3 regions of the Pseudomonas sp. S07E 245 genome follow, and region 2 is predicted to be linked to each of the others. Evidence: riboswitches for the same ligand, from Rfam matches in the RefSeq annotation. Region 2 holds a riboswitch; each other region holds the start of a gene.
What was found. Region 2 has a riboswitch for cobalamin ahead of K3F44_RS08235 (ABC transporter substrate-binding protein). Riboswitches for the same ligand answer to the same signal wherever they lie in the genome.
Positions count from the first base shown of each region.

Region 1: linked by a shared signal. The riboswitch ahead of K3F44_RS05875 (CbtB-domain containing protein) and the one ahead of K3F44_RS08235 (ABC transporter substrate-binding protein) in region 2 are both predicted to bind cobalamin.
Region 3: linked by a shared signal. The riboswitch ahead of cobO (cob(I)yrinic acid a,c-diamide adenosyltransferase) and the one ahead of K3F44_RS08235 (ABC transporter substrate-binding protein) in region 2 are both predicted to bind cobalamin.

Region 1 is NZ_CP080625.1:1,311,077-1,321,070, forward strand. Features, by position in the region: gene K3F44_RS05855 (DUF1272 domain-containing protein) at 162-404, opposite strand; gene cobM (precorrin-4 C(11)-methyltransferase) at 466-1,221, opposite strand; gene K3F44_RS05865 (cobalamin biosynthesis protein) at 1,252-1,656, opposite strand; gene K3F44_RS05870 (CbtA family protein) at 1,656-2,345, opposite strand; gene K3F44_RS05875 (CbtB-domain containing protein) at 2,356-2,541, opposite strand; cobalamin riboswitch at 2,640-2,864, opposite strand; cobalamin riboswitch at 2,982-3,179, shown strand; gene cobW (cobalamin biosynthesis protein CobW) at 3,281-4,348, shown strand; gene cobN (cobaltochelatase subunit CobN) at 4,352-8,113, shown strand; gene K3F44_RS05890 (ATP-binding protein) at 8,115-9,131, shown strand; gene K3F44_RS05895 (VWA domain-containing protein) at 9,185-9,799, shown strand; gene K3F44_RS05900 (hypothetical protein) at 9,927-9,994, opposite strand, start outside.
Region 2 is NZ_CP080625.1:1,839,335-1,849,328, forward strand. Features, by position in the region: gene K3F44_RS08225 (TonB-dependent siderophore receptor) at 38-2,161, shown strand; gene K3F44_RS08230 (DUF1624 domain-containing protein) at 2,302-3,468, shown strand; cobalamin riboswitch at 3,497-3,699, shown strand; gene K3F44_RS08235 (ABC transporter substrate-binding protein) at 3,826-4,839, shown strand; gene K3F44_RS08240 (iron ABC transporter permease) at 4,836-5,852, shown strand; gene K3F44_RS08245 (ABC transporter ATP-binding protein) at 5,849-6,637, shown strand; gene K3F44_RS08250 (pseudoazurin) at 6,655-7,095, shown strand; gene K3F44_RS08255 (OprD family porin) at 7,092-8,438, shown strand; gene K3F44_RS08260 (GNAT family N-acetyltransferase) at 8,578-9,075, opposite strand; gene K3F44_RS08265 (hypothetical protein) at 9,373-9,840, shown strand; gene K3F44_RS08270 (sensor domain-containing diguanylate cyclase) at 9,918-9,994, shown strand, end outside.
Region 3 is NZ_CP080625.1:2,951,192-2,961,185, reverse strand. Features, by position in the region: gene K3F44_RS13655 (DUF2066 domain-containing protein) at 1-112, shown strand, start outside; gene K3F44_RS13650 (AI-2E family transporter) at 130-1,203, shown strand; gene hda (DnaA regulatory inactivator Hda) at 1,360-2,064, shown strand; gene K3F44_RS13640 (C40 family peptidase) at 2,191-2,826, shown strand; gene K3F44_RS13635 (C40 family peptidase) at 2,961-3,497, shown strand; gene K3F44_RS13630 (sorbosone dehydrogenase family protein) at 3,947-5,266, opposite strand; gene K3F44_RS13625 (hypothetical protein) at 5,348-5,926, opposite strand; cobalamin riboswitch at 6,077-6,230, shown strand; gene cobO (cob(I)yrinic acid a,c-diamide adenosyltransferase) at 6,349-6,960, shown strand; gene K3F44_RS13615 (cobyrinate a,c-diamide synthase) at 6,957-8,252, shown strand; gene bluB (5,6-dimethylbenzimidazole synthase) at 8,249-8,899, shown strand; gene cbiB (adenosylcobinamide-phosphate synthase CbiB) at 8,896-9,804, shown strand; gene cobD (threonine-phosphate decarboxylase CobD) at 9,797-9,994, shown strand, end outside.

The DNA.
Region 1 (9,994 bases), 530 kb from region 2:
CCGCAAACCTCAGGCAGCGCGCAAGATACGTCGATTCTCAGTCCATGATAATGCCGAGTATATGCGTGATGAACAAACCAGGTGATTCTGAGGAAAATTCCTACAAAAAATACGGTAACAATCAGGATGCGGCAGGCCTTCCGGCCTGCCGGCGGTAGGAATCAGGCGCAGGGCGCGTGGTCTTTGATGACGCGCTTAGTTGAGGCGGGGTTGTTGCTCAGTGCGTTACCAACGCGGGTCGGCCGGCTTTGCAGCTGACCAGCGCAGTTCGGGCAGCGTCCGTGCAGACGTTGTTCGGCACAGCTACGGCAATACGTGCATTCGAACGAGCAGATCATTGCATCCGGGCTGTCGCCGGGCAGTTCGACGGCGCAGCATTCACAGTTGGGGCGTAGTTCCAGCATGGGCGTGGCTCCGATAGCAACAAGGTAGGTCGAGTCTGCTCCGCGCTGGCGGCGCTGGCAATCAGCCGTTGCCGGGGCGATACAGGTGAGCATGGCCGGCGCGATACAGGGCTGATTCGGCGAACGGTGTATCCCCAAGTACGTGACCGACCAGGATCAGCGCAGTTCGCCGAAAATCCCGTGTACTGGTGAGTTCGACGATGTCCGCCAGCGTGCCTTTGACCCAGTCCTGATCCGGCCAGGTGGCGCGATGGATGACCGCAACCGGGCAGTCAGCGCCGTAATGCGGCAGCAGCTCTGCGACGATCCGTGGCAGGTGCTTGACGCCGAGGTGGATCGCCAGGGTGCTGCCATGCCGGGCCAGATCGCCGAGTTGCTCGCCGGCGGGCATCGGCGAGCTGTCGCCGTAACGAGTGAGGATCACCGTTTGGGCGATGCCCGGCAGGGTCAGTTCACAACCCAGCAGCGCGGCGCTGGCCGCCGTTGCCGTTACCCCAGGGATGATCTGGTAGTCGATGCCCAACTCGCGCAAGTGACGGATCTGCTCGCCGATGGCGCCATACAGGCTCGGGTCACCGCTGTGCACCCGCGCCACATCGTGGCCTAGCGCATGCGCGCTGTGCATGGCGTCGATGATCTGCTCAAGGTGCAGTTCGGCGCTGTTGATGACAGTTTCGGCGCTGTGGCCCTCGAGCACTGCGGCGGGGACCAGCGAGCCCGCGTAGATGATCACCGGGCACTGCCGGATCAGGCGCTGGCCTTTGACCGTGATCAGTTCCGGATCGCCCGGGCCGGCGCCGATGAAGTAGACCGTCATGGCAAATCCTTGCAAATAAAATGGAGGCGATTATCCAGCACTGGCGAGGGCGAGGGTAGCGCCCGCCAACGTTTGCCGGGTGAGCACCAGCCGCGCGCTGCCGTGAGCACGCGCGGCCAAGGCCAGGGCGGTGCTTTCGGCTACGCCCCAGCAGCCGCTGTGGGCGAAGGCTGTAGCGGAGTGCTGGCTGAGCTGTGGGGCAAAACGCTGCAACTGCTCTGCGGGAAAAAACTGCAGCGCCAGTTGCAGGCGATCGGCCAGTTGATGCAGGCCGGCCTCGCTGACTTTCAGCTCGATACTGGCGATGCCCTGCACTGCATGCAGGGTTAAGCCAAGGCTGGCCAGACTTTGTTGCAGCAGCGCTTCAAGCAGGTCGGCGGGGCAGCCCTTGCGGCAGCCAACGCCGACATACACGGCGGGTAGCGGCTCAGACATCAAGCCTGCCGCGAGCGGCGGAACAACCACGCACTGAGCAAGCCCAGGGCAATCCAGAAGGCGGCATTGGTCAGCCACGAGGCGATCTTGAACTGGGTTGCCAGGGCTTCAGGCGCAAGACTTTCATGCACGCTCGGCTGCGGCGCGCCGATCACGTGTGGCAGCGCCAACAGCAGTACGCCGACTACCTTCAGCAGCCAATGCTGGGCAAACACAATCAGGCCCAGGCCGACCGCAGTTGCGGCCGCAGTGCCGATCCACCAGGTCTGGCGCTGGCCAAGGTCGGCTGCCGCCGTGCCCGGCAGCTCTGCCGGCAAGCCCAGCGTTGGCGCCAGGCAGAACACGGCAAAACCGGCCAGGCCCCACAGCGCTCCGGTGGCGACCCGGTTGGGTTCGCGCAGGCTGTACAGCGCTGCCAGCATCAAGGCAAAGCCGACTGCAACCACCAGGTTGCCGCCGGTGGTGGCCAGCACGCGCTGCCAGCCGTCTTCAGGCGCCCAGGCTTCGGCACTGTGCTCGTGGGCAGCAACGGCGCTGTCGCCATGCTCATGCTGGGCAGCCGGCGCTGGGCTCTCGAAGGTTTCCGCTTCGAGGATCAACGGGCTGATCCAGAAGCTTTGCAGCAGGGTCAGCAGCAGGGCGGCGAGCAGGCCGCTGAACCCTGCAGTACGGGCAATGCGCGTGATCATGCGAGTCTACTCAGTGGCAGGGGAAGGCAGCGCTGTGGCGCGTATCGTGGGCTGCGTTGTGCACCGCCTCGATGTGCGAGAAACCGGCGAAGTACACCAGGCACAGGCCAACCAGGCTGGCGCCGACGGCGATGACCAGGCGTTGACTGAGGCTGACGGGGGTGGCGATGCTGTGTTTGGCACTGGTGATGGGCATGACGCAATCCTCTGCTTGTTATAGGCAGGGGGCAAGCGCACCGGCCCCGGGCATGGATGGCCCAGGGCAATGCGACAGCGCCCGCCCACCGCGGGGTGTTGATATTCGACTACGCAGGCCGGTCTCCGGGCTCACGAGGAGGAGCAGGGCTCCTTGAAAAGCGTCACCTTCCCATGCCCTACAGCCTGGCACAGTGGTCAAGACACTTCGCTCGCTTACCGTTGCGGGGGCAGCACCGGAGTAGTCGGGCTCTCCATTGAGGCCAGCGACGCACCGGTTTCCCGTTTCACCCCATAGGGGGCACCTGAACGCAAGGCGCTAGCAAACCATGCCGCAGCGGCGCGCTGCAAGTGACAAGTTGCACGCCAGCGTGCATTCAGCCGCCTATATATGGCAGATGACAGCCCCTAAAGCCGCTTGCAGCTTGCCGCCGGGGTGCGTAGCCTTGTCTGCTTCGAGGTTCTCCGGCGTGGCCGGAGCTAAGACGGGAACGCGGTCAAGCCGCGGCTGCCCCCGCAACTGTAAGCACTGATCAGGATCGACACAGCCACTGCGCCTTGCGCGGGAAGGCGTCATCCAACCGGCCCGGCGCCGGTGCGGTGCAAGCCAGGAGACCTGCCTCGAGACGATTTCGACTTTAATCCGGGCGGGGTGATCCGGAGGCGAACAAGCCCGGCTGTGACAGCCTGCGGCGCTCGTCCTGCATGCCCGCGCCATTCTGCCAAGGGCACACGCATCCATGAAAACACTGGCCAAACTCCCCGTCACCATCGTCACCGGCTTCCTCGGCTCGGGCAAAACCACGTTGCTGCGGCACATGCTCGACAACGCCCAGGGCAGGCGCATCGCGGTGATCGTCAACGAGTTCGGCGAGCTCGGTATCGACGGCGAAATCCTCAAACAATGCACCATCGGCTGCACCGAAGAAGAAGCCTACGGGCGTGTCTTCGAGCTGGCCAACGGCTGCCTGTGCTGCACCGTGCAGGAAGAGTTCTTCCCGGTCATGCGTGAGCTGGTGGCACGTCGCGGCGATCTGGACCACATCCTGATCGAAACCAGCGGCCTGGCCTTGCCCAAACCGCTGGTGCAAGCCTTCCAGTGGCCAGAAATCCGCAACGCCTGCACGGTCGATGCGGTGATCACCGTGGTCGACAGCCCGGCAGTGGCTGCCGGTACCTTCGCAGCGTTCCCAGACCAGGTCGATGCCCAGCGCAAGCTCGACCCGAACCTTGATCATGAGTCGCCGCTGCACGAACTGTTTGCCGACCAGCTGGCCAGCGCTGACCTGGTGGTGCTGAACAAGGCCGACCTGATCGACGCCGAAGGCCTGGCCAAGGTTCGCGCCGAAGTCTCCGAAGAGCTGCCGCCGGCGGTCAAGGTCATCGAAGCCAGCAGCGGCCGCCTGCCGCTGGATGTGCTGCTGGGCCTGGGTGCCGAATCGGAAGCGCACATTGATGGGCGCCGAACTCATCATGACAGCCACCATGACGACGATGATCATGACGATCACGACCATGATGCCTTCGACTCGATCTCGCTGGATTTGCCAGAGGCCGATGAGCGCTTGCTGCTGGCGGCCCTCAACCAATTGGTAGTGGAGTTTGGCATCCTGCGCGTGAAAGGCTTTGCAGCCATCCCGGGCAAGCCGATGCGTCTGCTGATCCAGGGCGTAGGGACCCGCTTCGACAAGCATTTCGACCGGGCCTGGGGCGCTGACGAGGCGCGCATCACGCGCCTGGTACTGATTGGCCAGGAGCTTGACGCCATTCAGCTCGAAGCCCGTCTGCGTCAGGCTCTGGAAGCCTGATCCATGCACCTGTTGCGCACCCAGCCCGGTGGTTTTGTCCCGGACGACAGTATTGCCGACCTCGGCCAGACTGCCGCCGAACTGGTCATTCTGTGCAGCGGTGACTCGCACCTGGCGCTGCTGGCCGAAACCGCGGAACAGCTGCCTGGCGACTACCCCAGCGTGCGCCTGGCCAATCCCATGCAGGTGCAAAACCATGCCTCGGTCGACCTGTATGTCGACCAGGTGCTGCGCCATGCAAAGTTGATCCTGGTATCACTGCACGGCGGCGTTGGCTACTGGCGCTACGGCATCGAGCAGTTGGTCGAGCTGGCGGCGCGCGGTGTTCAGGTGATCATGGTCCCGGGCGATGATCGGCCTGACCCCGAGCTCACCGGTTTGAGCACGGTCAGCAGCGACCAGGCCGAGCGCCTGTGGCACTACCTGCGCCAGGGCGGCAAGGCCAACGCGCTGAATCTGTTCAACTGCGTGGGCAACCTGTGGTTCCAGCGCGACTATGCCTGGCAGGAGCCGGAAGCGCTGGCCCGTACCGTGGTCTACCACCCAGCCAAGGCCAGTGCGCAGTTGCCGGACTGGTACGCCGACTGGGATCCTGCGCTGCCGGTGGCGCCGCTGCTGTTCTACCGCTCGCACCTGCAGGCGGCCAACACCGCGTTCATCGACGTGTTCTGTCAGCGGCTGCAGATGGCGGGGCTCAACCCGTTGCCGATCGCTGTAGCCAGCCTCAAAGAGCGGGCCTGTCTCGATCAGGTTGAAGCGTGGATGGATGAGGTCCAGGCCGAGGTGGTGATCAACACCACTGGCTTTGCCTTGTCCAGCCCCGAGCGCCCCAACGCGCGGCCGCTGCGCCGGGATGTACCGGTGTTGCAGGCGATCTGCGCGCAGGACAATCAATTGGGCTGGGAAACCAGCGAGCAGGGCCTCGGCGGCCGCGATCTGGCCATGCACATCGTGTTGCCGGAGCTGGACGGGCGAATCATCACCCGGCCGGTCAGCTTCAAGGACCTGGCCTGGCGCAGTGAACGCAGCCAGGCGGATGTGGTGTGCTATCGCGCCCACCCGGAACGCATGGACTTCGTCGCCGAGCTGGGCCGTCGCTGGGTCGCGCTGGCGCGCTTGCCGAATGGGCAAAAGCGTGTCGCGCTGATCCTCGCCAACTATCCGACCCGCGATGGCCGGATTGGTAACGGTGTCGGCCTGGACACGCCGGGGGCGGCCTTGAACATCCTTGAGGCGATGCGCGCTGCGGGTTATCCGCTGGACGAGCTGCCGGCCACCGGCACCGCGCTGATCCAGCACTTGCTCGGTGGCGTGACCAACGACCTCGACAACCTCGATCAGCGCCCATGCGCGCAGAGCCTGAGCCTGGCCGACTACCAGGCCGCGTTCGCTCAGCTGCCGGCAGAAAACCAGGCGGCCGTGCTCGCCCGCTGGGGCGCCCCTGAAACAGACCCGATGTGCCGCAGCGGCCGCTTGATGGTAGCGGGCCTGCGCTTTGGGCAGACCTTCGTCGGTATCCAACCGGCGCGCGGTTATCAGGTTGACCACAGTGCGGTGTACCACGACCCGGATCTGGTTCCGCCGCATGGCTACCTGGCCTTTCACTTCTGGCTGCGCCACGCTTATGCAGCGGACGCCGTCATTCATGTCGGCAAGCATGGCAACCTCGAGTGGTTGCCAGGCAAGGGCGTCGGTCTGTCGGCGCAGTGCTGGCCCGACGCGCTGCTGGGGCCGATGCCGAACATCTACCCGTTTATCGTCAACGATCCGGGCGAGGGCGCCCAGGCCAAACGCCGCACCCAGGCGGTGATCATCGACCACCTGATGCCGCCGCTGACCCGCGCCGAGAGTTACGGCCCGCTGCGCGACCTCGAACAGCTGGCCGACGAATACTACGAAGCCCAGCTGCTTGATCCGCGCCGTGCGCAGGAGCTGCAGCGCGACATTCTGGCGCTGGTCAAGGCCAACCATATCGACCGAGAGCTGCAGCTTGAAGGTCAGCTGGATGATGCTGCAGTGTGGCTGCCGCGCCTGGATACCTACTTGTGCGACTTGAAAGAGTCGCAGATTCGCGATGGTTTGCACGTGTTCGGCCAATCGCCGCAAGGCCGCCTGCGCAGCGATACGCTGCTGGCGTTGCTGCGGGTCGAGCGCGGTGACGGCAAAGGCGGCAACGCCAGCCTGATTCGTGCTCTGGGCAAAGCCTTCGAGCTCGGTTTCGATCCGCTCGACTGCGACCTCGGTCAGCCTTGGCAAGGGCCACGGCCGGCCATGTTGCAGGCACTGGCCGACGCGGCCTGGCGCACCCACGGTGATACGCGCGAGCGCCTTGAACAACTGGCGTTGACGTTGATTGAACAAGCGCTGGCCGGCAACCTGAAGCTGCCCACCGAAGAACAATGGCAGGGCGTGGCACAGGTACTTGAAGAGCTGCTCTCGGTTGTCGCGCCAAACCTCGACAGCTGTGGCGGCGCCGAGCTCGAGGGCCTGCTCGCGGCACTGGCTGGGCGCTTCGTCGCGGCAGGCCCCAGTGGCGCACCGAGCCGCGGCCGGCTTGATGTGCTGCCGACTGGGCGCAATTTCTACACCGTCGATGTGCGCAACTTACCCACTACCACTGCGTGGCGACTGGGCTTCGCCTCGGCCAACCTGATTCTTGAGCGGCACCTGCAGGACCATGGCGATCATTTACGCCAACTCGGCCTTTCGGTCTGGGGCACCGCGACCATGCGTACCGGTGGCGACGACATTGCCCAAGCCATGGCCTTGATGGGCGTACGCCCGGTGTGGGCCACCGGCAGCCAGCGCGTCGACGACTTCGAGATCCTGCCGGTGAGCTTGCTCGACCGGCCACGGGTCGACGTCACCCTGCGTGTGTCAGGCTTCTTCCGTGATGCGTTCGGTAACCTGATCCGCCTGTTCGACGCCGCCGTGCAGGCAGTGGCGGCACTGGACGAGCCAGATCACCTCAACCCGCTGGCGGCCCGCGTGCGGGCTGAGCGCCAGGCACTGATCGAGAGAGGCATCGAAGCCGAGCAGGCTGCGCGCCAGGCTGGTTGGCGGGTGTTCGGCGCCAAGCCAGGTGCCTATGGAGCCGGGGTGCAGAACGCCATCGACGGCCGTCTGTGGCAGGACCGCAAGGACCTGGCGGAGGTTTACCTCAACTACGGCAGCTACGCTTACGGCGTCAGTGACGAGGGCACGCCCGCCCGTGCCCAGTTCGCCACGCGGCTGGGCCAGGTGCAGGCAGTGCTGCAGAATCAGGACAACCACGAGCACGACCTGCTCGATTCCAACGATTATTACCAGTTCCAGGGCGGCATGCTGGCCGCTGCCGAAACCTTGCACGGCGAGGCGGTAGCGAGTTACCACGGCGATCATAGCCAGGTCGACCGACCACGCATCCGCACTCTCAAGGAAGAGCTCAACCGAGTTATCCGTGCTCGGGCGCTGAACCCAAAGTGGATCGACGGCGCCAAGCGCCACGGCTACAAAGGCGCGTTCGAGCTGGCAGCGACGGTCGACAACCTGTTCGCCTTCGACGCCACCACGCACCTGATCGACGACCATCATTATCAGGCGCTGGCCGAGGCCTATGTGCTTGACCCGGCGACCCGTGAATTCATGCGCGAGCACAACCCCGAGGCCCTGCGCGACCTGACCGAGCGTTTGCTGGAGGCCCAGCAACGCGGCCTCTGGGAGGAACCCGGCAGTTACCGTGAAGCACTTGAGGAGCAGTTGCTCGAAGGTGAGGAAGACCACTGAAATGACTGAACCGATGCAGTTTCCGCTGGCCGCCGTGGTCGGCGCCGAGGCGCTCAAGCTGGCATTGTGCCTGACCGCAATCGACCCAAAGATCGGCGGCGTGCTGATCGAAGGCCCGCGCGGCATGGCCAAGAGCACCCTGGCCCGTGGCCTGGCAGACCTGCTCGGCAGCGCCGAGCAGCAGCCACCCTTTGTCACCTTGCCGCTGGGCGCGACCGAAGAGCGCCTGGTCGGCACGCTGGACCTCGACGCAGCGCTGGGCCAGGGCAAAGCGCAGTTTTCCCCTGGAGTGCTGGCCCACGCCGATGGCGGCGTGCTGTATGTCGACGAAGTCAACCTGCTGCCCGACCCGCTGGTTGACCTGTTGCTGGACGTTGCTGCCAGCGGCACCAACCGCATAGAACGCGACGGCATCTCCCATCGTCATTCGGCGCGGTTTGTCTTGATCGGCACGATGAACCCGGAGGAGGGCGAGCTGCGCCCGCAACTGCTTGATCGCTTCGGCCTGAACGTGTCGCTGGACGAGTTGCCCGAGCCGCAGGCACGCCAGCAGATCATCCGCCGGCGCTTGGCCTTCGACAGCGATCCGCAAGGCTTCTGCGCCGAGTGGGCCGGTGCGCAGCAGGACCTGCGCGAGCGCTGCCAGGCAGCGCGCGTGCGCCTGGAGCAGATTGCGCTGGATGACCAGGCCCTGGCCTGGATCACCGAACGCTGTTTTGCTGCCGGGGTCGATGGCCTGCGCGCAGATCTGGTCTGGCTGCGAGCTGCACGTGCTCACGCTGCCTGGCGCGGCAGCGAGCAAATCGATGAAGAAGACGTCACCGCCGTAGCCGAGTTTGCCTTGCGCCATCGCCGCCGCGAAGCCCCAGCCCAGCAACCGCCAAGCCCAGCGCCGGCGCAGTCGCCAGCCAGCAGCAATGCCAGCGCGGGGCAGGGCGGCGACAGTGGTGCACTGCCAGCCCAACCGGTTGCAGCTGGGCCGCGGCGTGAGGTACCAAACTGGGCAAAAAAGCCCTGAGCATCCGTCAGCAAGGTTTGTCCGCGGCGGATGCCAAGCCCCGGCCAGGCAGCTTGCGCGGTGCTGCGCGTGGACAGGCACGCAAGGCCGCTGCCGGGCGTGTCGCCTGGCCGGCGACCCTGCTCAAGGGCCGGCCAAAGCAGCGTGGCGATTTGTGCTGGCAGCAGCGTCAGGGGCAGCCGGCAGAGCTGTGGCTGGTGATTGTCGATGCCTCGGCGTCAACCCGCCGACATCAGGCGCTTGCCCAGACCAAGGGCGTGCTTGCCGAGCTGTTCGATCAAGCCTATCGCCAACGCGCACGTCTGGCTCTGCTGACCGCCAGTGGTCGTTCGGCCCAGTGGCAGCGGCATGGGCTGAAAGCTTCGGCGGCACTGCAGCCCTGGTTGCAGGCCCTCGGCGCGGGTGGCGGCACGCCGCTGATCAGCGCCTTGGAGCAAGCTCGGCAATGGCTGCAGGCACGACACCAGCGGCATCCGCAGGAGGTCCAGCGTTGCCTGGTGTTTACCGATGGTCGCCTGCAACGCTGGGGCGCGCTGCAGCCGATGCCCTGCACGACCTGGTTGATCGACATGGAATTGGCGCCAGTGCGGGTCGGTAAAGGCAGATTGCTAGCGCAACAATTGCAGGCCGAGTATCAGCATATCCAGCACTTCAAGCAGCTGCGCTGATATATATCCAGACGTCACGAATGGCGGCTGCGACAGGATGTCGCGCTAACGAGAGAGTTGCCATCAAGGCATAGTGCGAGTTGCTAAAAGTGCGCGCCAGGCACGCACTTTTAGCATCAACAAATGCTTACTTGGGCATCGACCAAGGTTGCAAGTCATAACCCTTCTGACACAGTTCGGCGCGCACTTCCTCGA
Region 2 (9,994 bases):
CCACCGGGATCCTTACTTCCTGCACCAGTGGAACGACATGTCCCGTACCAATACCTTTACTCTTCTGGCGGCCTGCATTGCCGCCGCTTCGCCAGCCGTGGCCGCAGAGCCGACGAGCAAGGTCGTCGCCCTGCCCTCTATCGCGATCAGCGAACGCCGCGACGCAAGCGCCGACCTCACCAGCAGCAGCGAGACCGGCTCGCGCCTCGGCCTGACTGCCTTCGAAACACCAGCCAGTGTCAGCAGCCTTAGCGTCGAACAGATCCAGCAGCGCAGCAACCTCACCGTGCAGGATGCGGTCACCCGCACCCCCGGTATCACCTCCATCGGCACCCCAGGCGATGGCGGCACTGGCCTCAGCGCACGCGGCTTCAACGGCCATGGTTCGGTGATGACCCTGTTCGACGGCGCGCGCCTGTACACCGGTGCCGGCACCCAGACTTTCCCGGTCGACCCATGGCTGGTCGAACGTATCGAAGTGCTGCGCGGTCCGGCGTCGGTGTTATACGGCGAAGGCGCCACCGGCGCGGTGGTCAACGTCATCCCGAAAAAGCCCGTGCAAGGCGAGATCCACAACCAGCTGCGCCTGGGCTACGGCTCATGGGACCGCCAGCAACTGGGCCTGGACAGCGGCGGCAGCCTGAGCGAGCGCCTCAGCTACCGTGCCACCATCAACAAGCAGCAAGGCAATGGCCATATCGACCGCGGCGACTCACGCAACCTGGCCCTGAGCCTGGCACTGCGCTTCGATGCCAACGAAGACCTGAGTTTCACCCTCGCCCACGAACGCGGCGACGCCGAGCCGATGAACTACTTCGGCACACCGCTGATTGCCGGGCACTACCGTGACAGCCTGCGCGACAAGAACTACAACGTGCGTGACGCCGAATTGCGCTACCACGATGAATGGACCCGCCTGAGCAGCGAGTGGGCTATCAGCGACAACGTCAGCGCCAGCAACCAGCTCTATTACATCAAGAGCCGTCGCCACTGGCGCAACGCCGAAAACTACAACTGGGACGCAGACGTCGGCCAACTGCTGCGCAATGGCTTTCTCGAGATCAAGCACAACCAGGAGCAGATCGGTGATCGCCAGAGCTTCACCTTCCAGCACAGCCTGTTTGGCCTGGCCAGCACGACCGTGGTGGGCGCCGAATACAACAAGATCCGTTTCCGCCTGACCAACAACTGGCCCTACACCGATATCGGCAACGACTACATTGACCCGTGGCAGCCCGCGCCCGGCCAGTTCGTCAGCGCCACGCCGCTGCAACCGCGCTCGTTCAGTACCACCCACAGCGCAGCGCTGTTCGCCGAAAACCGCACGCAGTTGACTGAGCAGCTGTCGCTGGTCACCGGTATTCGCCGTGATCAAAACCACATCGAGCGCGATAACCTGGTCGACGGCAGCCGCACCGACCGCAGTCTCAGCGGCGGCAACTGGCGCGCAGGGCTGGTCTATGCGCTGACGCCGGACCTGTCGCTGTACGGCCAGTACTCGACCAGTGAAGACGGTGTGGAAAACCTGGTCAGCCTCAGCTCGGCACAGATGAACTTCGACCTGACCGAAGCGCGCCAGACCGAACTTGGCGTCAAGCAGCGCTTTCTTGATGGCCGTGGCGAGTGGACCTTGGCCGCTTATCACATCGTCAAGAAAAAGCTGCTGGTCGACGACCCTGTCAGCCATCAACCGCAACAGGCCGGCCAGCAGACCTCCGATGGCCTGGAAGCGACCCTCGAATTGGCCCTGGCCAACCAGTGGCAGCTGTCGGCCAACGCCGCCCTGCTACGGGCCAAGTACGACGACTTCAATGAAAGCGTGGCAGGCGTTGCCACCGACCGCAGCGGCAAACGCCCGGCCAATGTGCCGCGACGCAGTGCCAACCTGTGGCTGAGCAAAGGCTTTGGCCAGAACGTCGACGCCGGCGTCGGTCTGCGTTATGTCGACACACGTTACGCCGACACCGGCAATAGCCAGAGCATCCCCAGCTACACCGTGGTCGATGCCAACCTGGGCTGGCAAGTGCTGCCTGATGTGCGCCTGGGCCTGCAGTTGAACAACCTGTTAAACCGCAACTACGTGACGGCCGCCTACAGCGGCGAGCAGTGGCTGCTGGGCGCACCACGCTCGTATTTCGCCACGCTGGACTACAGCTTCTAAACCCGATTTACCCTGGCTGGCCGCGCAGCAACGGGCTAGCCAGGGCCTTCATGGGCACTACGCTCGCCGACAAAAGACTTTCAACAGGAAAACCAATAGTTATAAGATAACGTTACACAAAACTTCACCAGCGAAATTTCATGACAAGCGCTCTGACCTCCCCCACCCTCGTCAGCCAACGCCTGCAGAGCATCGATGCCCTGCGCGGGCTGGTCATTCTGTTCATGCTGCTCGATCACGTACGCGAGACCTTCTTCATGCATCATCAGGTGGTTGACCCGATGACCATCGAAAGCACCGAACCTTCGCTGTTTTTCAGCCGCACCCTGGCGCATCTGTGCGCCCCGGTGTTCGTCCTGCTGACCGGTCTTTCGGCCTGGCTGTATGGCGAGAAGTATCAAGGCCGCGGCGCCACCTCGGCGTTCCTGTTCAAGCGCGGGCTGTTTCTGGTGGTGCTGGAATTCACCCTGGTCAACTTCGCCTGGACCTTCCAGTTGCCCCCGACGGTGATCTACATGCAGGTGATCTGGGCGATCGGCGTGAGCATGATCGCGCTGTCACTGCTGGTCTGGCTGCCACGCCCGGCGCTGATCGCGCTCAGTGCGCTGATCATCGCCGGGCATAACCTGCTCGACGGCGTGCACTTTGCGCCCGGCTCGGTCATGCATGTGCCGTGGGCGATCCTGCATGACCGCGGCTGGCTGGAAGTGTCCGACAGCCTGCGCATGCGCACTTCCTACCCAGTGCTGCCGTGGATTGGCGTGATTGCCCTTGGCTACGCCCTCGGCCCCTGGTTCGCCCGCAGCAGCGTCGCCAGCGTGCGTCAACGGCGCTTGCTGCTGGCGGGTGTAGCGGCCCTGCTCGGCTTCGTCGGCCTGCGCCTGCTCAATGGCTACGGCGAAGCGCCGTGGAGCAGCTACCCGAGCCTGATGCAGACCGTGATGAGCTTTTGCAACATCACCAAGTACCCACCGTCGCTGCTGTTCCTGGCGCTGACGCTGGGCGCCGGGCTGCTGTTGCTGCGCGGTTTCGAACGCGCCGGCCAGGCGCGCTGGATCAGTGTGTTGGCAGTGTTCGGCGCGGCGCCGATGTTTTTCTACCTGCTGCACCTGTATGTGCTCAAGCTGCTGTACCTGGCCTGTGTCGCGCTGTTCGGGTTCAATCAGGGTGGTTATTTCGGCTTCGACAGCATCGGCTTCATCTGGCTGACTGCCGGCTTGCTGGCGGCGGCGTTGTACCTGCCGGTGCGCCAGTTTGCCCAACTCAAGGCACGCCGCCGCGACATCAGCTGGCTCAAGTATCTCTGAAAAGCGTTTTCCCCCGGCGGCGTGATGGTCTACCATGCCGCCCGCCGGTTTCCATCACGGAACTAACAGGGAATCCCAGGCCTGCCCTTGAATGCAGGCGAAACGGAACTGCCCCCGCAACTGTAAGTGCCGAGCCTGCTCCATTGATGCCACTGGGTTGCTGACCCGGGAAGGCTGGAGCCAGGCCATGACGCACCAGTCAGGAGACCTGCCGGCAAACATTTACCAACCGGCGGGGTGTCCGGGCTGGCCATCTCCACCCTTCCCAGGGTGCTGCCTATTGCCGTGCGCAATGGGCAAGGCGATGCCTGTCCGTGGGTTCATTCCCCGCATTGTTCGATAGGAGATCGCCCACCCATGCTGCCCCGTTTCGTGACCCTGCTGGCAGGCCTGAGCCTGTCTGGCTTGGCCCAGGCCGCCGCCACCCACTATCCGCTGACCATCGACAACTGCGGCGCGGTGCAGACCTTTGCCCAGGCGCCGCAGCGCGCAGTGACCATCGGCCAGGCCGGTACCGAAATGCTCTATGCACTGGGCCTGGGCGACAAGCTGGTGGGCACCTCGCTGTGGTTCAACAACGTGCTGCCCGAGTTCAAGGCGCAGAACGACAAGGTCGAGCGCCTCGCTGACAACGACCCAAGCTTTGAAGCAGTGGTCGGCAAGCGCCCGCAACTGGTAGCTGCGCAGTTCGAATGGATGATCGGCGCACAGGGTGTGGTCGGCACCCGTGAGCAGTTCAACGAGCTGAACGTGCCGACCTATGTGCTGCCGTCCGATTGCGAAGGCAAGGACAACCTGGTCGGTGCCGACGGCACCCGGCTGCAGCCGTTCCAGATCGCCAGCATCTACAAAAGCGTCAGCCAACTGGCCGAGATCTTCGACGTGCAGGCGCGTGGCGAAGCGCTCAACAACGAGCTCAAGCAGAGCCTGGACAATGCCCGCAAACAACTGGCCGGCCACGACCTGTCGCAGACCTCCGCCCTGTTCTGGTTCTCCAGTGCCGACCTCGACATCGACCCCTATGTCGCCGGCCGCCAGGGCGTGGCCGACTTCATGCTGCAGACCCTGGGGGTGCGCAACGTGGTCGAGTCCAGCGAAGAGTGGCCAACCGTTGGCTGGGAAACCCTGGCCAAGGCCAACCCGACCTGGCTGATCATCGCCCGCATGGACCGCCGCCGCTTCCCTGCCGATGACTACCAGAAGAAGCTCGAATTCCTCCGTAGTGACCCCGTCACCAAACACATGGACGCCGTTCGCGAGGGCCGCATCATCGTCCTCGATGCCGACGCGATGCAGGCCGGTATTCGCCTGTTCCGTGGCCTGGAGACGCTGTCCAACGCGTTTGCTTCGGGGAAAGCCGAGCAACCATGATGCGTCTGCTGCCCTACTGCGCCGCTGCCCTGCTCGCCTTGCTGGGGGCGATGCTTGCCGGTATCGCCATTGGTGAAACGCCAGTCGCGCCCAGCGTGGTCGTGCAGGTCCTGGCCAACCACCTGTGGGACGCCGGTTACCCAGTCGACCCGATCGACGCGGGCATCGTCTGGAACTATCGCCTGACCCGCACCCTGGTGGCTGCCGCATGCGGCGCCGGGCTGGCGACCTGCGGGGTGATCCTGCAGGCGCTGCTGCGCAATCCGCTGGCCGAGCCGTATCTGCTTGGGTTGTCGGCGGGCGCCTCGACGGGTGCGGTCGCGGTAGCCCTGCTCGGGCTTGGTGGCGCTGCGCTGTCGATGTCGGGCGGCGCGTTCATTGGTGCACTGGCAGCGTTCGGCCTGGTCCTGTTGCTGTCGCGGGCCAGCGGTGCTGGCGGCGGCAATGCCCAGGTGATTCTGGCCGGGATCGCTGGCTCGCAGTTGTTCAGCGCGCTTACGGCATTCTTGATCACCAAGTCGGCGACTGCCGAACAGGCGCGCGGCATTCTGTTCTGGCTGCTGGGTAACCTCAGCGGCGTGCGTTGGCCGTCGGTGTGGCTGGCGGTGCCGGTGGCGCTGCTGGGTTTGGCGGTATGCCTGTGGCATCGGCGCACCCTCGACGCCTTTACCTTCGGCGCCGACTCGGCGGCCTCGCTGGGTATTCCGGTGCGCCGCAGCCAACTGCTGCTGATCAGCTGCGCGGCGCTGGTTACGGCAGTGATGGTATCGATTGTCGGCGCCATCGGTTTTGTCGGCCTGGTCATTCCACACGCACTGCGCCTGCTGCTCGGCACCGGGCACAGCCGCCTGCTGCCGGCCAGTGCCCTGGGAGGTGCGCTGTTCCTGATCAGCGCCGATATCCTCTCGCGGACCTTGATTCCTGGGCAGGTGATTCCGGTCGGCGTGGTCACTGCGCTGATTGGCGCGCCGCTGTTCGCCTTGATTCTGGTAAGCCGCCGGGGGCGCGCATGACCAACCTCAACAGCGTGAGTCTCGCGCCGCTCAGTTGCCGAGGCCTTGGCCTGCGTCTGGGTGGCAACGATGTGCTCGAAGCGGTCGAGCTTGAGGTGATCGCCGGGGAAACCCTCGGCGTGGTTGGCCCAAATGGCTCCGGCAAATCGACCCTGCTCAAACTGCTTGCCGGCCTGCTCAAACCGAGTAGCGGCGAAGTGCAACTGCTCGGCCAGCCACTGGCGCGCATGCCCCGGCGGCAGATCGCCCAGGCTTTGGCTCTGGTCGAGCAGCAAGCCGACACCAGCGATGCCATCAGCGTGTATGACGCCGTGGCCCTGGGCCGCACACCATGGCTATCGGCGCTGGCGCCGTACTCCCCCGAGGATCGGCGCATCGTCGAGCAGGCCCTTACCGATCTTGACGCCCTGCACTTGCGCCAGCGTCTCTGGCACAGCCTGTCCGGCGGCGAGCGGCAGCGCGTGCACATCGCCCGAGCGCTGGCCCAGCGGCCAGGCGTATTGCTGCTCGATGAGCCAACCAACCACCTCGATATCCAGCACCAACTGAGCCTGCTGCAACAGGTCCAGGCACTGCCGGTGACGACCTTGGTGGCTTTACATGATTTGAACCAGGCGTTGACCTGCGACCGCCTCGCGGTGCTCGACCAAGGCCGCTTGGTAGCACTCGGCAAGCCGCATGACGTGCTGACCCCAGAGCGCCTGCTGCTGACCTTCGGCGTGCACGCTCACTACCTGACCGATCCTTATGACGGCGCCCGCATACTGCGTTTTCGCGCCCCTTGAACACGGATGTTCCCACTATGTTTTCGCGCCCTCTCGCCTTGCTGCTGTGCAGCGCCCTACTCGCCCCGCCGGCTCACGCCGAAATCCATGAAGTAAAGATGCTCAACCGCGGCAGCGACGGCGCCATGGTCTATGAACCGGACCACCTGCACATCGCTCCCGGCGACAGCGTGCGCTTTGTGCCGAGCATGAGCGGGCACAATGCCGCGACCCTGGCCGAGCTGCTGCCAGCCGGCGCCGAAGCCTTCAAGAGCAAGCTCAATCAGCCCCACGAGCAGCAGTTCAGCGTACCGGGGTTGTATGCAATTCAGTGCATTCCGCACTTGGCGATGGGCATGGTCATGTTGATCCAGGTTGGCGAACCGGCGGTCGATATGCCGGCCCTGCCGGCGACCTTGCCAGCCCGGGCCAAGGCCCGTCTGCAAGTACAGCTGGAGAAACTGGGAACAGGTCAGTGAGCCATTTCAAGCGCGCTGCTGCTCTGCTCCCGCTGATCACTGTCGCCCCTCTGGCAGCCGCCGAGTCTGCCCAGGCAAAGGCCAATGGGCTGATTGAAGACAGCAGCTGGAGCCTGCTCAACCGCAGCGTATTCGACCAGCGCGATTATCGTCACGGCGCCAGCAACAGCGGCGCGCGCAACGCCTACAAACCGCGTAGCGAGCGTAGCGGCAAAGCCGAAGAGTGGGGCTATGGCCTGATGGGTACGTTGCAGTCAGGGTTCACCCAGGGCCTGATCGGGGTTGGCGTCGATGCCCATGCTTACCTCGGCGTGCAACTCGACAGCGGCGGCGGCCGCGCAGGCAAGGCGCGCTTGCTCAGCGTGGACAATCAAGGCCACCCGAAAACCGAGTACAGCCGCGCTGGCGCCGCACTTAAACTGCGAATGGCCGACACGGTGCTGAGCTACGGTGAACAACGGGTAAAAACGCCGGTATTCAACGCCTCCGATAGCCGCCTGCTGCCAGAGACTGCAACCGGCTGGTTGCTGACCAGCAACGAAGTTGACATCTTGAAACTGGTTGCCGGGCACTTCACCGAGAGCGCCGACCGTAACGCCAGCAGCCACAACCTAGGCCTGGTGGTGAACTACTCGAATGCCCTCAAGGGCGACAGCTTCGACCTCGCCGGCATGGTCTGGAACCCGAGCGACTCCGTCAGCGCCAGCCTGTACACCTCGCGCTATGAAGACACCTGGAACCAGCACTACTTGGGCAGCACCCTCAGCCACGCGCTGAGCGACCAACGCAGCGTCAGCCTCGACCTCAACCTGTACCGCACCCGCGACACCGGCAAGGCCTTGTCCGGGCAGATCGACAACACCACCTGGAGCCTGGTCTCGCGCTACAACCACGGGCCACACGGTTTCAGTCTCGGCTGGCAGCAAGTGCACGGCGACACCCCGTTCGACTACGTCAGCCGCGGCGCCATTTTCATCAGCAACGCGGTGCAGCTGTCCGACTTCAACGCCCCCAACGAGAAGTCCTGGCAGGCGCGCTACGACCTGAACATGGGCGCCTACGGCGTGCCTGGGTTGAACCTGACGGCGCTGTATGTACGCGGTTTCGACATCGACGGCAGTCGTGTCGATCCACGCGGCGGTTATGCCTATCTCGGTTATGGCCGCAGCGGCAAACATTGGGAACGCGACTTTGAAGCGCGCTATGTAGTACAAAGCGGCAAGGCCAAAGGCACGGTGTTCTCTCTGCGGCATGACGTGCATCGTGGGAACACGGCGCAAGCTGAGCTGGATGCGGATCAGATTCGGGTAGCGGTGGAGTATCCGCTTACGGGTGGGTTTTGAGGCAGGCAGAGCATAGCTGACCAGAACGAGAAACTCTGACTGCGTCTTCGCTTATCTACCTCAGTCGGTTCGCCAAACGGTCCCGGCAACCTGCCGACGGCGACGCCTTAGCTCAACCCCCAGAGTGCCTTCTCACCCACTACACCAGCAGCAACTGCATATGCGTCGTTTGCCATACAGGGTCCTGTTCAATATCGGTGACGACAAACCCTTGCCGCTCCCAGAAGCGAATCGCTCCTGGCAGAAACGGATGCGTATGCAGATACAAACAGTCGATTCCAGCAGCCTTGGCCCGCAATCGCAGCTCTGCAAACAGCGCTGCGGCCAGACCACAGCGGCGGTACTCGGGCAAAACGAACAGCCGCACCACTTCCACCACAGTGAAGTCGTGATAATTCAGCTGGCTGAAGCGGTGGTCGTAAGGCAGGTAGCCGATGGCTGCGACCAGCAGGCCGTTGTCGCGCGCGGTCAAGAAACAGCCGCCACCTTGCAGGTAGGTATCGCTGAACCGGGCAAGGTCAGCCGGCAGCGGTGCGTCAGCCAGCAGCGGAAACAGCTCCCGCCGCGAGTCGTTGACGAACGCGACCACCTCGTCGATGGCATCGGCGGCTACCGAAGTGATGATCCAGTCTGTCATTGCGCTCAGGCCTTGAAGCGAGGTGAAAGCCAACTTCTACCCGATCGCCAGCCCGTGCGCAATTGCACGGGCGCGCTCAAGCTGACTGGCGAAACGGCAGGCGCTGCGGATCAGTCCGCAACGTCGCGGCAAAACTGTTCTTGAGGGGGTATTCAGCTGCAGCTGGGCAGCCGCTGTCAAAAACGATGTGTTTACCTTCCGGACATCTGTGCAGGCCGTTTCCCACGCAGCGCAACTGCCACGCAGGCCCTGGAAAAACGGTAAACTTGCCACCCCACTGTGCCCAAGGGCTGCTCGATGAATCGCTTGCTCAACCTGCTGCTGCCCGTGCTCTTGCTCGGTGCCCTCGCTGCCTGCGACCAGCAGCCCAGCCGCGAACAACAGATCCTCGCCAAGCTGCCCTTGCAAGCCGCCTACGAGCACAACATCGGCAGGATGGCCTCACTGCTGGCCATGACCCACCCGCAGGTCCCCGAAGAGCAGATCAAGCAGGTACTGCGCAAGCACCTCACCGTCGAGGACCAGCGCAACGACCTGTTCAAGCTGTACAGCACAGCCAACTTCAGCGATGCCGAATTCGAGACCATCGTCGAGGCAACGCAAAACCCCGAGAAAGCCAAGGCACTCGGCGACACCGAGCAGGGCAAACGCCTCAGCGAGAAGCTCACCGGTCTGATGCGCGCCAGCGCCCAGGACAAAGCGGTACAGGCCCTCGCCGCGCAACGTATGCAGCAGGTCGAGGACGATCTGCAAGCGCTGCCTTGAACAGCCCGGTTTAGCTGTAGCTGTAATCACGCGAAACGCATAAGGTATTTCGCAGTAACCCGTCAGTGAGGTCAGGATTGCCACACGCCAAGAAAGGACTGCGCCTGGATCTGCGCACACTCATCCTCGTACTCTCGGCGCTGACTGCAGTGAC
Region 3 (9,994 bases), 1.1 Mb from region 2:
GCCAGCCGAACCGGCCGCCGCCGCACCTGCAGCCCCTGTTACAAATGAACCAGCCGGGGCTGCGCAAGCTCCGGCAGCGAAACCTTTCGATGGCTTGCGCTTTGCCTGGTAAGAGAAAACATGAACATGATGACTGATCAGCGTCGCTGGGTATGGCTGGGCGTGGCCCTGGTAGTGGCGGTACTGCTGTATAGCCTGCACAACATCTTGTCGCCGTTTCTGGTCGGCATCCTTCTGGCGTATCTGGCTGACCCGTTGGTCGACCGCCTGGAGCGGGCGGGTCTGTCTCGCACCTGGGGCGTAGTGGTGGTTTTCGCCTTGTTCACGCTGATCTTCATGGCCTTGCTGCTAGTGCTGATCCCGATGCTGGCCAAGCAGCTGGTACGCCTGTACGAGCTGACGCCGCAGATGCTCGACTGGCTGCAGCATGTGGCACTGCCGTGGGTGCAAAGCCGCCTGGGCCTGGCCGATGGTTTCTGGAAGTTCGACAAGATCAAGGCCGCCATCAGCGAGCATATGGGCCAGACCACCGACATTGTCAGTGCGGTATTGAGTCAGGCCACGGCGTCGAGCCTGGCCCTTCTTGCATGGCTGGCGAACCTGGTGCTGATCCCGGTAGTGGGCTTTTACCTGCTGCGTGACTGGGACCTGATGATGGCCAAAGTGCGCAGCCTGCTGCCGCGTCAGCGCGAGGAACAGATCGTCGAGCTGGCAGGTGAATGCCACGAAGTGCTTGGTGCATTTGTTCGTGGGCAGTTGCTGGTGATGCTGGCGCTGGGGGTGATCTATGCCAGTGGACTGATGCTGGTCGGCCTGGAGCTTGGCTTGTTGATCGGCCTGCTGGCCGGCCTTGCTGCGATCGTGCCTTATATGGGCTTCATCATCGGCATTGGCGCGGCGTTGATTGCCGGGCTGTTCCAGTTCGGCGGTGATCTCTATCCGATGCTGGGTATCGTTGCGGTGTTCATGATCGGCCAAGCGCTTGAGGGCATGGTCCTGACTCCGCTGCTGGTAGGCGACCGGATTGGCCTGCACCCGGTGGCGGTGATCTTTGCCATCCTCGCCGGCGGTGAGCTGTTTGGCTTCACCGGTGTCCTGCTGGCCTTGCCGGTAGCCGCGGTGATCATGGTGCTGCTGCGCCATGCCCACGAGATGTACAAGGAGTCGGACCTGTACGGCGGCGAAGAAGACCCTCAGCTTTAACGCGGGGGAGGGGGCTGCGAGTACAGCCCCGCTTCGGTGCAAGCCCTTGATTTTACTTGCCCTCTCGCCGGCCCTGATTGTGCCGCCCGCGCTGCAGGTATAGACTTTGCAGACTTTCCTCCAAGGCCCCGTGGTCCTCGTGACCGTCAGCCCAGCATGAAACCGATCCAGTTGCCCCTGGGTGTGCGTCTGCGAGATGACGCAACCTTCATCAACTACTATCCGGGCGCCAATGCCGCAGCACTGGGCTATGTCGAGCGCTTGTGCGAAGCCGACGCCGGCTGGACCGAGAGCCTCATCTACCTATGGGGCAAGCAGGGTGTGGGTCGCACCCACCTGTTGCAGGCTGCCACCCAGCGTTTCCAGCAGCGCGGAGAGCTGGCGGTCTACCTGCCCCTGGCGCAGTTGCTCGATCGCGGTATCGAGCTGCTCGATCACCTCGAACAGTACGAGCTGGTGTGCATCGACGATCTGCATGTGATCGCTGGTAAAGCCGACTGGGAAGAGGCCATGTTCCATCTGTTCAACCGCCTGCGCGACAGCGGCCGACGCTTGCTGCTGGCCGCATCCAGTTCGCCGCGCGAATTGCCGATCAAGCTTCCCGACCTCAAGTCGCGCCTGACCCTGGCGCTGATCTTCCAGATGCGCGGGCTGTCCGATGAAGACAAGCTGCGCGCCCTGCAACTGCGTGCCTCGCGCCGCGGTTTGCACCTGACCGACGAGGTCGGCCATTTCATCCTCACCCGCGGCGCGCGCAGTATGAGTGCGCTGTTCGATCTGCTCGAGCGGCTTGATCAGGCCTCGCTGCAGGCTCAGCGCAAGCTGACCATCCCTTTTCTGAAAGAAACGCTGGGCTGGTAAACCTCTGAAACCAGCGGGCTACAGCGGAAAACGGAAAAGTCACATTTTTTTCGATAAAATTTGCAAATGACCCTGATAGAAGGCATAGTCGCAGCCTCCTTTAGAACTAAAGACACGGTCGTGCACATGCTCAAGCACTTCGCACCCCTCGTGCCACTCGCACTTGTGACCCTGCTTTTTGGCTGCGCGGCGCATAGCCCGGTTTCCCAGCCCCAGGATCACCCACAGGTTGCCGCACATTCTGCGGACCTGATCAAACCTTCCGCTTCTTCGGTCTTCGGCGAAGAGCCAATGGCTACCGACGAAGACCTCGAGGCATTCTCCAGCAGCAAACCTTACCAGTTGCCAGTCCTTGCCGACAGCATCCTGGAGCGCGGCATGGCCTTGATCGGCACCCGCTATCGCTTTGGCGGCACTTCGGAGAAGTCCGGTTTCGATTGCAGCGGTTTCATCGGTTATCTGTTCCGCGAAGAGGCTGGCATGAACCTGCCACGCTCGACCCGCGAGATGATCAACGTCGATGCACCGAAAGTAGCCCGCAACAAGCTCAAGCCAGGCGACCTGCTGTTCTTCAGCACTAACGGCCGCGGTCGCGTAAGCCATGCCGGCATCTACCTGGGTGACAATCAGTTCATCCACTCGAGCAGCCGTCGCAGCGGTGGTGTGCGTATCGATAATCTCCAGGATCGTTACTGGAGCAAGACCTTCATCGAGGCCAAGCGCGCCCTGGCCATGGCGCCAACGATGATCTCGCGTAACTGATAGCCAGTTGCTATATTCGCACGGCGGCGATGCTTAAAAAGCTCGCCGCCGTGCGCATTTACAGAAAGCGTCTAATCTAATTTCTCAACTCTTTTCGACTGCGGTCGATCGGCCTCTTACAGGAAGTTTCAGCCATGGTGACAGTGGCGCGCTTCGCATTTCTTTCGCTGGTGGCGATGCTCGCTGCCTGCTCCAGCCGTGCTCCGGCACCGGCACCTGTGGTTCAGCCACAAATCACCTTCAATCAACAACCCAGCTCTTCGCCGGTTGCGGCGGATGTGTTGTTCCGGGCTATCGGGTTGGTTGGCACGCCTTATCGCTGGGGCGGCAATACGCCGGATTCGGGGTTTGATTGCAGTGGGCTGATTGGCTATGTGTACCGGGATGCTGCTGGTATCAGCTTGCCGCGGTCGACTCGCGAGATGATTGTGATGCGGGCGCCTAGCATTGATGTCAATTCGCTGCAGTCGGGGGATTTGGTGTTCTTTGCTACCGGGGGCGGCTCGCAGGTTAGCCATGCCGGGATCTATGTCGGGGAAGGGCGCTTTGTGCATGCGCCGCGTACTGGCGGGACTGTGCGGTTGGATTACCTGAGTAATAGCTATTGGGCCAAAGCGTATTTGCAGGCCAAGCGAGTATTGCCGGCTGGGCATTTGGCGCAGAATCCCTGAATTAGCGACCTACGCGGTCCCTGTGGGAGCGGCCGTTAGCCGCGAAGGGCTGCGTAGCGGCCCCGGTGATCTCTGGTCGTTCACTGGTGCTGCGTGCTTATCCATTCTCTGTGGTGGCCTTGCGGGCCCCTTTCGCCCTTACGGCGAGTCACTTTTTTGGCAAACGCCCCAAAAAAGTAACCAAAAAAATGCTGGGCTCCACATCCGGCCCCTTCGCTGCGCTGCGGGGTTCCCTCGCTCCGGTCTTGCTCCCGGGAGGGCCGCGCTGTACGGGCCATCCTGGCCCGCAGCGCTTGCCGGCCATCCATGGCCGGCACCTCCCTTCGCAAGACCTGCGCTCGGCCTCCTGAGTCGCCGGTGGATCAAGATCAAAAGCAGATCAAGAGCACGCCTCGCTTCGCTGGCGCAGATCAAGAGCGAAAGTCAAAAGCCGGGGCTGCTCAGCGCTCTCATTGCTTTGCTGCGCTCACACGCCAAATCACATTGCCCACATCATCCGCTACCAGCACGCCCTCGCGCTGATCGCTGACCACGCCAACCGGTCGGCCCATTGCCTCACCTTGTTCACTCAAGAAACCGCTCAGTAGGTCCAGCGCCTGGCCTGCTGGCTTGCCGTCCGCATCGAACGGCACAAAGATCACTTTGTAACCACTGTGTGGCTTGCGGTTCCACGAGCCGTGTTGACCAATCAGCGCGCCACGGCCAAACGGTGCGGGCAACAAACCTGGCTCGATAAACGCCAGGCCAAGCGAAGCGGTATGTGGCCCCACGGCGTAATCCGGTACCAGCGCCTGGGCGACTTTGGCTGGGTCTTGTGGTTGTACCCGCACGTCCACGTGCTGCCCGTAGTAGCTGTACGGCCAGCCGTAGAAACCGCCATCCTTGACCGAGGTGATGTAGTCCGGGACCAGGTCGCTGCCGATCTCGTCGCGCTCATTGACCGCCGTCCATAGCGCCCCCGATTGCGGCTGCCAGGCCAATCCATTCGGGTTGCGCAGCCCGGAGGCGAAGATGCGGTGGCTGCCGGTTGCGCGGTCCACTTCCCAGATCGCCGCGCGGCCTTGCTCTTGCTGCATGCCGTTCTCTGCCACGTTGCTGTTGGAGCCTACCGTGACGTACAGCTTGCGCCCGTCGGGGCTGGCGATCACGTTCTTGGTCCAGTGGTGATTGAGGGTGCCACCCGGCAGGTCGGTGACCTTCTGCCCGCGGCCGTCGATCTGCAACGCATCGGTCACGTAATCGAAGCGCAGCAGCTTGTCGGTGTCGGCGATGTACAGGTCCTTGCCTACCAGCACCATGCCGAAGGGCGAGTTGAGCCCTTCGATAAAGCGGCTGCGGGTTTCGGCGACGCCGTCATGGTCGCGGTCGCGCAGCAGGGTGATGCGGTTGGCGGTGGGGACGCCGGCACCGGCCTTGGACATGGCTCGTTTCATGAACCAGCCGCGCAGGCCTTTGCCGTCGTCCGGCTTGGCCGGTGCGTTGGTTTCGGCGACCAGCACGTCGCCATTGGGCAGCACATACAGCCAGCGCGGATGGTCGAGATGGTCGGCAAATAGCGCAACCTGAGTGCCGGCCGCTGCAACTGGTTTGCCACCCTGCGGCCAGCCGACCGCCGGCGCGACGTTGACGGTTGGCAACAGGGTTTTGTTTGGCGCCGGTAACTGCGGTGTGGGGCCGATGCCATCGTTGACTCTGAGGCTGGCGGTCTCGCCGCAGCCGCCGAGGCCTGCGAGCAAGGCGAGCACAACGGCACTGCGCATTCTGTCCATGGGCGGGCTCTCGACAAGGGCTATGGCATACAGAACCATAGGCGCCGGACGAGGTTCAACCGGGCGCGGCGCAGGGCTGCTTCACGCTTGCTTGAACAGCAATGCAACACCTGGGAAATACTGGCCGTGCTCGTTGTGCAGCTTGCGATAGGCGTACGGGAAGTACCAGGCCACGGCGCAGGTGGTGTGCTTTTGCAGGTCATCGACCAGATCCTGGAGTTCTTCCGGGCTGGCGTGCTGGCCGGCTTTCCACGGGCTGACGAACAGCGCCCCGGCTTTGAGCTGGCTGGCATAGGCAATCGGCTTGGCGGCGCTGGTGGTTTCTTGCAGGGCGGCGGTCAGGTCGAGCCGGGCGATGCGCGGCCAGCGCTGGCTGGCGTGCAGGTGGATCGACTCCTCGGCGGTGCTGATGGCCAGGTCACAACGGCCTTCGCGCTCGCTTTCTTCGCGTTGCTTGCTGCTGGCAAACTGGGTCAGGGCGACCAGCTCGGCTTGCCAGGCAGCCGCAGCCAGCAGGCCGACGTTGGCCGCTGCGCCATGCCAGTAAGGCGCGTCGCTGGCATGGTTGAGTTCGGCGAAGCGATCGATGCAGTCGACCCAGCGCTCCAGGGCAGGACGCAAAAACTCCAGGCGCGGGTTGTTGATGATCAGACCTTGCATGCTGCGCACTCCTTATTGTGATTATCGCGGTCAGCTACAGTGATGGCGATATGATATCAATGCTAGCAGTCTGCGCTGTACTGTCGAATCGGCCATTGATCCAGGCCAAACCGGCCTTGTTTCATTGACGCTCCCGGTGCAACCCTCTAACCTTCGCGGCGTGTTTCAGGTGCCCTGCGGACTGCGGTCTGGCGGGGTGAAACTGGGAAGCCGGTACCAGTCCGGCGCTGCCCCCGCAACGGTAGGTGAGCCGCGTACGTAGCGCTCACGAGCCCGGAGACCGGCCTGTTACTGCCAACGGCATCACGGAGGGTGATGCACAGTTCACTGTGGTTTGCGCCACGGCGCCTGCGCGTTCTCCGTTTGCCTGCCTTTCGATCTGTCGCCGCCCGGTGCGCGCGCAGGCACTTGCGGAGAACCTTATGAGCGACAACCCCGAACGCGACGAACGCCACCTGGCGCGCATGCAGCGCAAAAAGGCGATCATCGACGAGCGCATCGCCAACTCTCCCAATCAATGCGGCCTGCTGCTGGTGCTGACCGGTAATGGCAAGGGCAAAAGCAGCTCGGCTTTCGGCATGCTCGCCCGCGCGCTGGGCCATGACATGCAGTGCGGTGTGGTGCAGTTCATCAAGGGTCGCAACAGCACCGGCGAAGAGCTGTTCTTCCGCCGTTTCCCCGAGCAGGTGCGCTACCACGTGATGGGCGAGGGCTTTACCTGGGAAACCCAGGACCGCCAGCGCGACATCGCCGCGGCAGAAGCCGCCTGGGCGGTATCGCGGCAAATGCTGCAGGACCCGTCGATTCATTTCGTTGTGCTGGATGAGCTGAACATCGCCCTCAAGCATGGTTATCTCGACCTGGACCAGGTGCTCACTGACATTCAGGCTCGTCCGCCAATGCAGCACGTGATCGTCACCGGCCGCGGCGCCAAACCGGAAATGGTCGAACTGGCCGACACCGTCACCGAGATGGGCATGCTCAAGCACGCCTTCCAGGCCGGTATCCGCGCGCAGAAGGGCGTGGAACTATGAGTGACCCGCGCCAGTGCCCGGCGGTGCTGATCGCAGCGCCCGCTTCCGGGCAGGGCAAGACCACCGTGACCGCAGCCCTGGCGCGCCTGCACCGCAACCTCGGGCGCAAGGTGCGGGTGTTCAAGTGCGGTCCGGACTTTCTCGACCCAATGATTCTGGAGCGGGCCAGCGGCGCGCCGGTGTACCAGCTCGATCTGTGGATGATCGGCGCGCAAGAGAGCCGGCGACTGCTCTGGGAAGCTGCCGCCGAGGCCGACCTGATCCTCATCGAAGGGGTCATGGGCTTGTTCGATGGCACTCCGTCCAGCGCTGATCTGGCGCGCCATTTCGGCGTGCCGGTACTGGCGGTGATCGACGGTACCGCCATGGCCCAGACCTTTGGTGCGCTGGCCCTGGGCCTGGCACGCTACCAGGCCGATCTGCCGTTCGCCGGGGTGCTGGCCAACCGGGTTGGCAGCCTGCGCCACGCGCAACTACTTGAAGGCAGCCTGACCGAAGGCCTGCGCTGGTACGGCGGGCTGTCGCGCGAGCGCGGCATCGAGCTGCCCAGTCGCCACCTGGGCCTGGTGCAAGCCAGCGAACTGAACGACCTTGACCAGCGCCTCGACGCCGCCGCCGAGGCCCTGGCTGGCAGCTGCGATGCCGCGTTGCCGCCAGCGGTGAGCTTCGATGGCCCCGCTTTGCCAGCACCGTTGCCCTCGCTGGCTGGGGTGCGCATTGGCGTAGCGCACGACGAAGCGTTTGCCTTCATCTATGGCGCCAACCTCGACCTGCTGCGGGCCATGGGCGCGCAGCTGGAATTTTTCTCGCCGCTGCACGACAGCGAGCTGCCGCAGGTCGACAGCCTCTATCTGCCAGGCGGCTACCCCGAATTGCACCACCATGCGCTGGCCGCCAATACGCCGATGCTGGACGCGATTCGCGCTCATCACAGTGCAGGCAAGCCGCTTTTGGCCGAGTGCGGCGGCATGCTCTACCTGCTTGAAAACCTGACCGATGTTGCCGGTGAGCGCGCCGCGCTGGTTGGTTTGTTGACTGGCGAGGCGGTGATGCAGAAGCGCCTGGCAGCACTGGCCCTGCAAGCGGTGGAACTGCCCGAAGGCACTCTGCGCGGGCACACCTATCACCACTCGCTGACCACCAGCGAGCTGGAGCCAATCGCCCGTGGCCTCAGCCCCAACGGCGGCCGCGGCAACGAGGCGGTGTACCGCCTGGGCCGGCTGACGGCCTCATACGTGCACTTCTATTTCCCCTCTGACCCCCACGCGGCGGCGGCGCTGTTGCGACCATGAGCGAGCATGCCTTCTCCGATGCCGAACGCGCTGCGGTGTACCGAGCGATCGGCGAGCGCCGCGACATGCGCCACTTTGCCGGTGGCGAAGTAGCGCCGCAGGTGCTCACACGCCTGCTGGTGGCCGCGCATCAGGCCCCCAGTGTTGGCTTGATGCAACCGTGGCGGTTCATCCGCATCAGCCAGCGCGACTTGCGCGGACGCATCCAGACCCTGGTCGAGCAGGAGCGGGTGCGCACCGCCGAAGCCCTTGGCGAGCGCTCCGACGAATTCATGCAGCTCAAGGTCGAAGGCATCAACGACTGCGCCGAGCTCTGGGTGGCAGCGCTGATGGACAAGCGCGAAGCGCACATTTTCGGCCGCCGCACCTTGCCGGAAATGGACCTGGCCTCGCTCGCCTGCGCAATCCAGAACCTCTGGCTGGCCGCGCGCGCCGAAGGCCTGGGCATGGGCTGGGTATCGTTGTTCGACCCGCAGGCACTGGCCGAGCTGCTGGCCATGCCAGCCGATGCCAAGCCGGTGGCGGTGCTCTGCCTGGGCCCGGTCGAGGCGTTTTACCCAGCACCGATGCTGGCCCTGGAAAACTGGGCCGAACAACAGCCACTGAGCGCCATGCTCTACGAAAACCAATGGGGAGAACGCGCATGAGCGTGGCCTTGCTGACCGTCGCCGGTGTTGCCCTCGACGCGCTGCTGGGTGAGCCGAAACGGCGCCACCCGCTGGTTGCTTTCGGCAATTTTGCCGCACGCCTGGAGCAGCGCCTGAATGCGGGTGGTCGCGGCTGGCGCAGCCATGGCGTCAGCGCCTGGTTTCTGGCCGTGGTGCCGTTGACCTTGCTGGCACTGTTGCTGTCCTGGCTGCCGCTGATCGGCTGGCTGGTCGATGTGCTGGCGCTGTACTGTGCGTTGGGGCTGCGTAGCCTCGGTGAGCACGTAATGCCGGTGGCTGACGCACTGCGCCGCGGTGATCTGGCCGAAGCCCGGCGTCGGGTCGGCTACCTGGTCAGCCGCGAGACCGCTGAACTGGACGAAACTGCCGTCGCCCGCGCTGCCAGCGAATCAGTCCTGGAGAACGGCAGCGATGCAGTGTTTGCTGCTTTGTTCTGGTTCATCATCGCCGGTGCGCCCGGGGTGGTGCTGTACCGGCTGAGCAATACGCTCGATGCCATGTGGGGCTATCGCAACGAACGCTTCGAGCGCTTCGGCTGGGCGGCGGCGCGTATCGACGACGTCCTCAACTACATTCCTGCAAGGCTGGTCGCCCTGACTTACGCGCTGCTCGGCAAGACCCGCCTGGCGCTGACCTGCTGGCGGCGTCAGGCGCCACTGTGGGACAGCCCCAACGCAGGCCCGGTGATGGCCAGCGGTGCCGGTGCGCTCGGCGTCGAGCTGGGTGGGCCTGCGGTTTATCACGGCGAGCTGCACGAGCGGCCGCAGCTGGGCGAGGGGCCACCGGCCGATGCCGACGCCATCGAGCGCGGCTGGAGCCTGGTGCAACGCGGCGTCTGGTTGTGGCTGCTGCTGATCTGTCTGGGAGCGTATCTGAATGCTTGAACATGGCGGCCGCCTGCAACGCGCAGTGCGTGAGTACGGGATTGCCCGCGAGCAGTGGCTGGACCTGTCCAGCGGTATTGCCCCATGGCCCTTTGCAATCCCGGCGATTGCGCAGGCTGCCTGGGCGCGCTTGCCGGAGAGCGAAGATGGTCTGGAGCAAGCTGCGCGTCACTACTACGGCGCCACGCAG